3 regions of the Streptomyces sp. NBC_00554 genome follow, and region 2 is predicted to be linked to each of the others. Evidence: riboswitches for the same ligand, from Rfam matches in the RefSeq annotation. Region 2 holds a riboswitch; each other region holds the start of a gene.
What was found. Region 2 has a riboswitch for S-adenosylmethionine ahead of OG266_RS03060 (putative leader peptide). Riboswitches for the same ligand answer to the same signal wherever they lie in the genome.
Positions count from the first base shown of each region.

Region 1: it holds a riboswitch for S-adenosylmethionine, as region 2 does, so the genes downstream of both, thrC (threonine synthase) here and OG266_RS03060 (putative leader peptide) in region 2, are expected to answer to the same signal.
Region 3: it holds a riboswitch for S-adenosylmethionine, as region 2 does, so the genes downstream of both, OG266_RS32695 (aminotransferase class V-fold PLP-dependent enzyme) here and OG266_RS03060 (putative leader peptide) in region 2, are expected to answer to the same signal.

Region 1 covers NZ_CP107799.1:5,517,301-5,520,567, reverse strand. Annotated here, with positions in the region: gene thrC (threonine synthase) at 1-1,274, opposite strand, end outside; SAM riboswitch class I at 1,292-1,439, opposite strand; gene OG266_RS24310 (glucosyl-3-phosphoglycerate synthase) at 1,619-2,593, shown strand; gene OG266_RS24305 (trehalose-6-phosphate synthase) at 2,670-3,267, shown strand, end outside.
Region 2 covers NZ_CP107799.1:649,766-653,032, forward strand. Annotated here, with positions in the region: gene OG266_RS03050 (LLM class flavin-dependent oxidoreductase) at 1-1,216, opposite strand, end outside; gene OG266_RS03055 (putative leader peptide) at 1,294-1,410, opposite strand; SAM riboswitch class IV at 1,456-1,569, opposite strand; SAM riboswitch class IV at 1,786-1,931, shown strand; gene OG266_RS03060 (putative leader peptide) at 1,968-2,033, shown strand; gene OG266_RS03065 (glutathione S-transferase C-terminal domain-containing protein) at 2,174-2,908, shown strand; gene OG266_RS03070 (peptidoglycan-binding protein) at 2,934-3,267, opposite strand, start outside.
Region 3 covers NZ_CP107799.1:7,426,004-7,429,270, reverse strand. Annotated here, with positions in the region: gene OG266_RS32700 (PQQ-binding-like beta-propeller repeat protein) at 1-371, opposite strand, end outside; gene OG266_RS32695 (aminotransferase class V-fold PLP-dependent enzyme) at 442-1,803, opposite strand; SAM riboswitch class IV at 1,991-2,107, opposite strand; gene trpD (anthranilate phosphoribosyltransferase) at 2,245-3,267, opposite strand, start outside.

The DNA.
Region 1 (3,267 bases), 4.9 Mb from region 2:
CGGATGGTAGCGGTGAGCCCGGTGTCCGAGGCCACCGCGTCCAGGGTCTTGAGGCCGTCGCCGGTGTTGAGGACGACCGTGGTGAGGGTCGGGTCGAGCAGACCGTTCTCGATCAGCTTCTTCGCCACACCCACCGTCACGCCACCCGCCGTCTCGGCGAAGATGCCCTCCGTCTGAGCGAGGAGCTTGATCGCCTCGACGACCTGCTCGTCGTTGACGTCCTCCACGGCGCCGCCGGTGCGCCGCGCGATGTCGAGCACGTACGGCCCGTCCGCCGGGTTGCCGATGGCGAGCGACTTGGCGATGGTGTTCGGCTTCTGGGGCCGTACGACGTCGTGCCCGGCCTTGTAGGCCACGGACACCGGCGAGCAGCCCTCGGCCTGGGCGCCGAAGATCTTGTACGGCTTGTCCTCGACGAGCCCGAGCTTGATCAGCTCCTGCAGGCCCTTGTCGATCTTCGTGAGCTGGGAGCCGGAGGCGATCGGGATCACCAGCTGGTCGGGGAGCTGCCAGCCGAGCTGCTCGCAGATCTCGTACGCGAGGGTCTTGGAGCCCTCCGCGTAGTACGGCCGCAGGTTGACGTTGACGAAGCCCCAGCCCTCGCCGGCCGGGTCGCCGATCAGCTCGGAGCAGAAACGGTTCACGTCGTCGTAGTTGCCCTCGATGCCGACGAGCTCGCCGCCGTACACCGCGGCCATGACGATCTTGCCCTGCTCCAGGTCGTGCGGGATGAACACGCAGGAGCGGAAGCCGGCCCGGGCCGCGGCGGCGCCGACGGCGCCGGCGAGGTTGCCGGTGGAGGAGCAGGAGAGGGTGGTGAAGTTGAACGCGCGCGCGGCCTCGATGGCCTGGGCGACGACGCGGTCCTTGAAGGAGTGCGTCGGGTTGCCCGAGTCGTCCTTGACGAAGAGCTTGCCGGGGGTGACGCCCAGTTCGCGGGCGAGGTTGTCGGCCTGGACGAGCTTGGTCCAGCCGGGGTTGATGTTCGGCTTCTCGGCGACGTCCGCCGGGACCGGCAGGAGCGGCGCGTAGCGCCAGATGTTCGCGGGGCCCGCTTCGATGCGCTTGCGGAGGTCCTCGGTCTCGTAGGCCGAGAAGTCGTACGCGATCTCCAGCGGGCCGAAACACTCCTCGCAGGCGAAGACCGGGCCGAGCGGCACACGGTGTCCGCACTCGCGGCAGGAAAGCGCGGCGGCGGGGCCCAGATCGACGGAGTTCGCGGAATCCGGGGAGGTCACGGTGTTCGTGGTGCTTGCAACTGTCTGCGCAGCCATGGAGGGGAGGCCCTTTCTCCTCATCTTCCTCACGACGCACTTCGCCGTGAGACGGATTTGGCACCTTCCCGAGCCGGGAGCCTCACCACGTCGACGTGACAAGAACCAGCTGGAGGGTTGCCGGGGCTTCAACGGGCCGTATCCCTCTGCCCCTCTGGATGAGCGGTATTCAGTTGTACGCGCAACGACCCCCGACATGCGATGGTCATCAGCGTTGTTCAAGACTGTAACCGAAGGCCTGGATGGTGGAGAGAGCCGTCCGAACCGCGAGATGACAGCGACACACCAACCGCTGGCGCGGCGACGGGCACACGCATCCCAATGAACGCAAGGGAGAGCCGCACGTGCTGGAAGACGTCGAGCGCTGGCTGAGCACGCGCTCCTGGTCCGTGAGTGACCGCCCGCTCAAGAAGCTGATAGCCGCGAAGCGATCCACCAACTCCACGGTGAGCGTGGTCCTGCCCGCGCTCAACGAGGAGGCGACGGTCGGTGAGATCGTCTCCATCATCCGCCGCGACCTGATGACGGCGAAAGTCCCCCTTGTCGACGAGATCGTCGTCATCGACTCGGGTTCGACGGACCGCACCTCCGAGGTCGCCACCGCCGCGGGCGCCCGGGTTGTTCACCGGGACGAAATACTCCCCCGCATCCCGGCCGTGCCCGGCAAGGGCGAGGTCCTGTGGCGGTCACTCCTCGTGACGAGCGGTGACATCGTCTGCTTCATCGACGCGGACCTCAAGGAGTTCTCCTCGGACTTCGTCTCCGGGATCGTGGGGCCGCTGCTCACCGAGCCCGGCGTGGACCTCGTCAAGGCGATGTACGACCGCCCGCTGAACCTGCCGGGCGAGCCCACCTCCGGCAGAACCGCGGCCGGCCAGGGCGGCCGTGTGACCGAGCTGATGGCCCGCCCGCTGCTGAACATGCACTGGCCGCAGCTGGCCGGATTCGTCCAGCCGCTCGGCGGCGAATACGCGGCCCGCCGCTCCCTCCTCGAACAGCTCCCGTTCCCGGTCGGATACGGCGTGGAGCTCGGCATGCTCGTCGACGCCCTGCACCTCGTGGGCCTGGACGCACTCGCCCAGGTCGACGTCGGCGTCCGCAAGCACCGGCACCAGGACGGTCAGGCGCTGGGCCGGATGTCCGCGGCGATCTACCGCACGGCCCAGCTGAGGCTGGCCCGCGGGCACCTCATCCGTCCGGCCATCACCCAGTTCGAACGGGGCGAGGACGGCTTCGAGCCGCGGACGTACTCCGTGGACACGGAGGAACGGCCTCCGATGGCGGAAATCTCGGAGTACCAATCACGCAAAGCGGCGTAATCGGACGGCTGTATACGCCTCCGCCGCACCCCGTCCGTACGTTTGAGCGTTTCCGGGCCGGGCTAGGTTGAGGCGTATGGCTTCTCCGTACGGCAATCATCGGATCCTCGTCGCGTCCAACCGCGGCCCGATCTCCTACGAGCTGCGCGAGGACAACTCGCTGCACCCCAAGCGCGGCGGCGGCGGCCTCGTCTCGGGCCTGTCGGCGATCGGCCCGGACAGGGGCGCCCTGTGGGTGTGCTCCGCGCTCGGCGACGGTGACCGCGAAGCGGTACGGCGCGGGGTCGGCGAGGACGGCGTGCGGATGCTGGACATCGACGCCGAGGTGCACGCGGACGCCTACAACGGCATCGCGAACTCCGTGCTGTGGTTCGTCCACCACATGCTGTACCAGACGCCGCTGGAGCCGGTCTTCGACAAGGAGTTCCGGCGCCAGTGGGCGTCGTACGAGGCGTACAACCGGTCCTTTGCGCGGGCGCTGGCCGACGAGGCGGCCGAGGGCGCCGTGGTGGTCGTACAGGACTACCACCTGACCCTGGTCCCCGGCATGCTGCGGGAGCTGCGCCCGGATCTCCGCATCGGCCACTTCTCGCACACCCCGTGGGCGCCGGTCGACTACTTCCGCCTGCTCCCCGACGACATCGCCGAACAGGTGCTGCGCGGCATGCTCGGCG
Region 2 (3,267 bases):
CCAGCAGTCCGCGCAGGGTGTCGGCCTCGTACGAGTGCCGGAAGGCGTCGCGGCGCTGGAGTTCGGGTACCAGTCCCCGGGTGATCGCCGGGAGGTCGTGGCCGGCGACGGCGGGACGCAGCCGGAAGCCGGTCAGTCCGGCCTGCTGCAACTCCTGGAGCAGGTCGGCGAGTTGCACAGGGGTACCCGTGAACACCTTCGCGTCGCTGGTGTACGGGTAGCCCGCGAGGGCATCGAGACGCTCCTTACGGGCCACGGCCGCGGCGGGGTCGTTGTCCAGGAACACCACCAGGTCACCGAAGAGGTGCAACGGCTCCTCGGCGCGTCCGGCCGCTTCCTGTTCGGTGCGGACCGCGGCGACGATGGCACGCGCCTCATCGACGTCGTGCGGAGTGACGTATCCGATGTCGGTGCTGCGACCGAGCAGCCGGAAGGGCGCGCCCGTCGTGGACTCATGGGCCAGTGCGGTGACCAGGGGCTGACCCTGCGGCGGACGGGGCGTGATCGAGGGGCCCTTGACGCTGAAGTACTTGCCCTCGAAGTCGATGTAGTGCAGTTTGTCGCGGTCGACGAAGCGGCCGGTGGCGACGTCCCGGATCTCCGCGTCGTCCTCCCAGCTGTCCCACAGCCGGCGCACCGCCTCAACGTAGTCGGCGGCCTCGTCGAAGAGGTCGACGATCAACTCCCGCAGGGCCGGGGTCTCCAGGTCCTCGATACGGAGCTTCGGGAACGAACGGCGTCCGAAGTGCGCGGCCTCGTGTCGCCGCGCGGACGCCTGGACCCGCAGTCCCGCGCGGCCGGTGCTCACATAGTCGAGGGTGGCGATGGCCTTGGAGATATGGAACGGCTCCGTGTGTGTGGCCACCACGGTCGGCACCAGTCCTATATGGCTGGTCAACGGCGCGACGCGGGCGGCGATGAGGACGGCGTCGAGTCGGCCGCGTACCTGGTCGGTGCGTCCGTCCGGTTCGCTTAGGCGCGCGGACTGGGGGCCGAGCCCGTCCTCGATGGTCACGAAGTCCAGCAGGCCGCGTTCGGCCTCGCTGACCAGATCGGTCCAGTACGAGGCGGTGAACAGTTCGTCGGGGCGGGCCACCGGTTCGCGCCAGGCGGCCGGGTGCCAGCCCGCGCTGTCGAGAGCGACGGCGAGGTGCAGTGCGGCGGAAGAAGGGGAGGAGGGAGGGGTGGGAGAGGGCAGCGAGGATGACGACGACACGACTGGGTGCCTTCCTGATCGACCGTATGAGATCACCGGGCCCTCGGGATCGGAGGGTGCGGCGGCGAGGTGACAGGTCAGGGACGACAGAGCGCGCCGGCCACGCGCTGAAGGTCGATGTGCGGCCGGGAGTACAGGTGCACGCGGCGGCGCGGGGCGAGAACCATGACACGGAGGCGGGGCACAGTCTGCACGTCCGTCACCTCCGCCCTTTCGGCTCGGCGGACTGGAGACCGCCGGCGTCGCGCTTGCGGAACCCGGGACGGGCACCGCCTGGTCGTCACCTGGAGCACCCCGCCGCGAAGGAGGGTTGCCGGTCAGCAAGCCAGGGCTTGACGCTGACGCTCATAACCTGCTGGGGACGTTACGGGAGGCCACAGCGGTGCGCAATGCCCGGAGATCATGGTCGTTCTCACATCGCCGTGCCTCCCCGGAAGGGTCAACCACCCTGCCGCGCAATCTGTTCCACCCCGCGACGCCGGCCTGAGGCGCGCCCGGTGACCACCTGGTGAGACTGCGCCGGAGGCCTTCTTGACGGCCTCACGGAGCGCACCGACACTGACGAGGACGGTCACGATTGTCAGCGCCCCTCGGGCAGGTTTCCTCTGCCCGTACGGTTATCGGCCCCGGCCCGCTGGCAGGCAACCCTTCCACCGCGACGGGGTGCCCCGGGTGACGACCGGGTTCCGCCGGTGCGGCGGGACAAGCGTGGTCTCGCGTCTCGCGAGCCCCGAGTGTGGGACCGGTGGGAATGACCAAGAGCGGTTTGACGAGGCGCCTGCACATCGATCTGTTGCGGGTCTCCAGCGCCTACTAGTCCGAGCGGTACGGACCGGTACGCAGCGCAGTCACTCCGTTCCGCCGCGGTGCCCACAAGGCGACCGTGGCCTCCTCGTCCCAGGGAGAGTCATGTCCGAGACCCTGTCCTCGCACGTCTCAAACACCGGAACGTCCCGCGTGTGTACCCCAACCACGTGCGCCCCCAGCCCACTTGACGCGATCCCGCACCCCCGGATCACCGCCACGCCCGCCACGCGCCAGCACCGCTTCCGCAGCCGCATCGGCGTCGGTCTCGCCGGCGGCTTCTACCCGGCCCCGCACCGCTACGAGTTGTATCTGTCCGCGCACTGTCCCCTCTCGCTGCGCGTCTCCATCACGCTCGACCTGCTGGGCCTCAAGGACTCCGTCGCCACCACGCTCCTGGCGCTCCCCGCCGACACTCCCCGCGCGTTCTCCTCGTTGCGCAGCGCGTACGAGGCAACCTGGCACCACTACGACGGTCCGCTGACCGCGCCCGCGCTGTGCGACCGGTGGAGCGGACGCGTCGTCAGCAATCACACGCCCGATATCCTGCGCGACCTCGCCGACCTCCTCACCGACCGGGCCGGATCCTGCCACTGCCCGCTTCGCCCGTCGGCCCTCGCCGCCGACATCGACGCCCTGCGCGACCTCCTCGACCGGGATGTCACCCCCGGCGCGCCGCCGGAGAGGCGGTCGACGGCCCTCGACCTGCTGGACCGTCAACTCGCCTCCGGCCCCTATGCGTTGGGCGAAGAACTCACCGCGGCGGATGTGGACCTCTGGGTCGCCCTCGCCCCTCTCGAAGCGGCCGGCGACCTGTCCTCGTACGCATTCCTCCAGGACTATGTGCGACGCCTCGACGCCCACCCGGCCTTCCGACGGCATCTGTGATCGGACTGCCGGGCAGGGCCTCTCGTCACGTACGGGATTCCAGGGCGGCCCGGGTGTCGTTGCCGTAGACGCCCGTCTCGTCGCCCCGGATCCCGTACCAGAGCTGGAAGCGGGCCACGGCGGCGGTGAGCGTGGGGTCGTAGGTGCCGCTCGTGGTGCCGTCGGCGTACACGTCCGGAATGTCGAGGAGCCGCTGCTGGAGCTCCGTCACCTCCGTGCCGCTGTCTCCCTCCCGAAGGGTGCCCGCGCCGTCCGGGTCGGCGGCTCCGGAAGGGGCCTGGGCGACGGGTGCCGTGGCGGACGGGACGGCACCGGACTGCGATTCGGCGTCCGCGTCGCCGCCGGGCAGCAGAAGTGCC
Region 3 (3,267 bases), 6.8 Mb from region 2:
CCCAGTGCGGCCGCGAAGGTGAGTACCGCGTCCTCGGGCAGCGGCCCGCCGTCGAGGACCGCGTCGCGCAGGTTCGGCCCGTCGACGAACTCCGTTGCCATCCAAGGCCGTTCACCCTCGGGGTCGGCGTCGACCACCCGTGCGGTGTACGTCCCGGTCCCGCCGACGGTCTGCGCGGCCCGTACCTCCTGGCGGAACCGGGCGCGGAAGGTGCGGTCCTCCGCGTGCTCGGCCCGCACCACTTTCACGGCCAGCCGGAGCCCGGCCCGCGACTCGGCGAGATAGACCTCGCCCATGCCGCCCGAGCCAAGCCTCCCGAGCACCTCGTACGGACCGATCCGCCGTGGATCCGTCTCCCGCAGCGCCTGCACTCCCCGCAACTCCCCTGTTTGCCGTACGGCCGCCGAGGGGGAGCGTATACGCCGTGCTCCTGTCAGGCGATTACACGGCCGGGACGCAACGCCCGTCCTCCGTACGGTAGTTCCACTTGGCGCCATCGCGGACGAGCTCCTTGACCGCGCGGACGAAACGCTCGACGTGCTCGTCCGGGGTGCCCGCGCCGAAGCTGACGCGGATGGCGTTGAGGGACTTCTCGCCGGGCGCGGCCTCGGGGGCGCCGCACTCGCCCTGGGTCTGAGGGTCGCTGCCGAGGAGGGTGCGCACCAGCGGGTGGGCGCAGAACAGGCCGTCGCGCACCCCGATGCCGTACTCGGCGGACAGCGCGGCCGCGAAGTGCGAGCTGTTCCAGCCCTCGACGACGAAGGAGATGACGCCGACGCGCGGGGCGTCGTCGCCGAAGAGCGAGAGGACCCGCACCTCGGGCACTTCGGCGAGACCCGCGCGGACGGTCTCGATGAGCTGCTGCTCACGGGCGACGAGCGTGTCGAAACCGGCCTCGGTGAGCGCCTTGCAGGCGGACGCGATCGAGTACACGCCGATCACGTTCGGCGAGCCCGCCTCGTGCCGGGCGGCGCTCTCGTGCCACTCCACGTCCACGCCGCCGTCCGTACGCCGGGACACCTTGCGGCTGGCGCCGCCGCCCGCGAGGTACGGCTCGGCCTCGCGCAGCCAGTCGGAGCGGCCCGCGAGGACACCGGAGCCGAAGGGGGCGTACAGCTTGTGCCCGGAGAAGGCGACCCAGTCGACGTCGAGGTCGCGCACCGACACCGGGTGGTGCGGGGCGAGCTGCGCGGCGTCGAGGACGATGCGCGCGCCGTGCGCGTGGGCGGCGGCGGCCAGTTCACGCACCGGCCACAGTTCACCGGTGACGTTCGAGGCGCCCGTGACGCAGACCAGGGCCGGACCGTGGGGGTCACGGCCGGCGAGGGCGCCCTCCAGGGTCGCGACGGCCTCCTGAGGCGTACGCGGGGCGTTCAGGTAGGTCACCCGCGCGTCCCGCCAGGGCAGCAGCGAGGCGTGGTGCTCGGTCTCGAAGACGAAGACCTGGCAGTCGGCCGGAAGAGCCCCGGCGAGCAGGTTGAGCGAGTCAGTGGTCGACCGGGTGAAGACGACCTGGTCGTCCGCACGGCAGTCCAGGAACTCGGCGACGGTGGTGCGGGAGTTCTCGAAGAGGTCGGTGGAGAGCTGGGACAGGTACCCCGCCCCGCGGTGCACGCTGCCGTAGTACGGGGCGTACGCGGCCACGTCGTCCCACACGCGCTGGAGGGCCGGGGCGCTGGCGGCGTAGTCGAGAGCGGCGTACGTGACCTCGCCACCGGTGACGAGCGGGACGGTGACATCCCGGCCCAGAACGGGCAGCTGGGCACAAATGGTCTGGTCGGCGGCAGCGGTGGAGACAGACATGGCGAGCTCCTGTGAGAGGCAGGGGGAATCACCGCGCGAGCGGGTACGGGGACGTACGGCTCAGCGCGGGAAAAGGTGAAAGGGGTATGCGGAGAGGGGCTCTGCGCCCTATCGCATTCGCTTGCTCACAGAAGGCTCCCTCGAATGACCAGGACCCCTGGGCTCCATCCCTCAATCGAGGGCGAGGGGTCCGCGCTTGCCGTAGACCTCGCTGCCTACGGCCTGGTCTTCACCCGGAGCACCCCGCCACGGACGGAGGGTTGCTGGACAGTCGGCCGGGGCCTCATGACTGTCACTCATGACCTGCCGAAAAACCTACGCGACCCAATCGGGGCACCGCAACCCGTGTCCGGATCCCGGAACGCGAAAGGGGCCGGGCGTCCTGCCCCGGCCCCACTCGAAACGCCACGACGGACCCGCTGGACCCGTCCCGGCCGCCGCCTACGCGTTGGTGGCCGCCACCCACCGCTCCAGCGTCCGCTTCGCCGCCCCCGAGTCGATGGCCTCCGCCGCCTTCGCCATCCCGGCGCGGATCTGGTCCGCGAGCGGTCCGGCGCCCGGCGACAGGGCCACCAGCGCCGCCGCCGAGTTCAGCAGTACGGCGTCCCGCACCGGGCCCGTCTCACCGTCGAGCAGCCGGCGCGCCACGTCCGCGTTGTATGTGGAGTCCGCGCCACGCAGCGCCTCGATCGGGACCAGGTCGATGCCGACGTCCCTCGGGTCGAAGGTCTCCTCGGTGACCTTTCCGTCCCGTACGACCCACACCCGGGACGTGGACGTGATGGTCAGCTCGTCGAGCCCGTCGTCGCCGCGGAAGACCAGCGAGGAGTTGCCGCGCTCCGCGAAGACGCCCGCCACGATCGGCGCCATGCGGGGGTCCGCGACCCCGACCGCCTGCGCCTTCACCCGTGCCGGGTTCGTCAGCGGACCGAGTGCGTTGAAGACCGTACGGATTCCCAACTGCCCGCGCGCGGCGCCCACATGACGCAGCGCCGGGTGGAACTTCACCGCGAAGCAGAAGGTGATCCCGGCCTCCTCGGCCACCTCGGCCACCCGCTTCGTCGTCAGCTCCAGGTTGACCCCGAGCTTCTCGAGCACGTCGGACGCGCCGGAGGCCGAGGAGGCCGCCCGGTTGCCGTGCTTGACGACCTTCGCGCCCGTACCGGCGATGACGATCGCCGACATGGTGGAGATGTTGACGGTCTTCGCCCCGTCACCGCCCGTGCCGACGATGTCGACGGTGTCCCCCGGCACCTCGATCACATTGGCGTGCTCGTACATCATCCGTACGAGCCCGGTGATCTCCGCGACGGTCTCTCCCTTGGCCCGCAGAGCCACCGCGAACCCGGCGATCTGCGCGTCGGTCGCCTCACCGCGCATCATCAGGTTCATCGCCCAGGCGGTGTCGTCCGCGCTCAGGTCACGGCCGTCGAGCAGGCCGTTCAGCAACGCCGGCCAGGAACG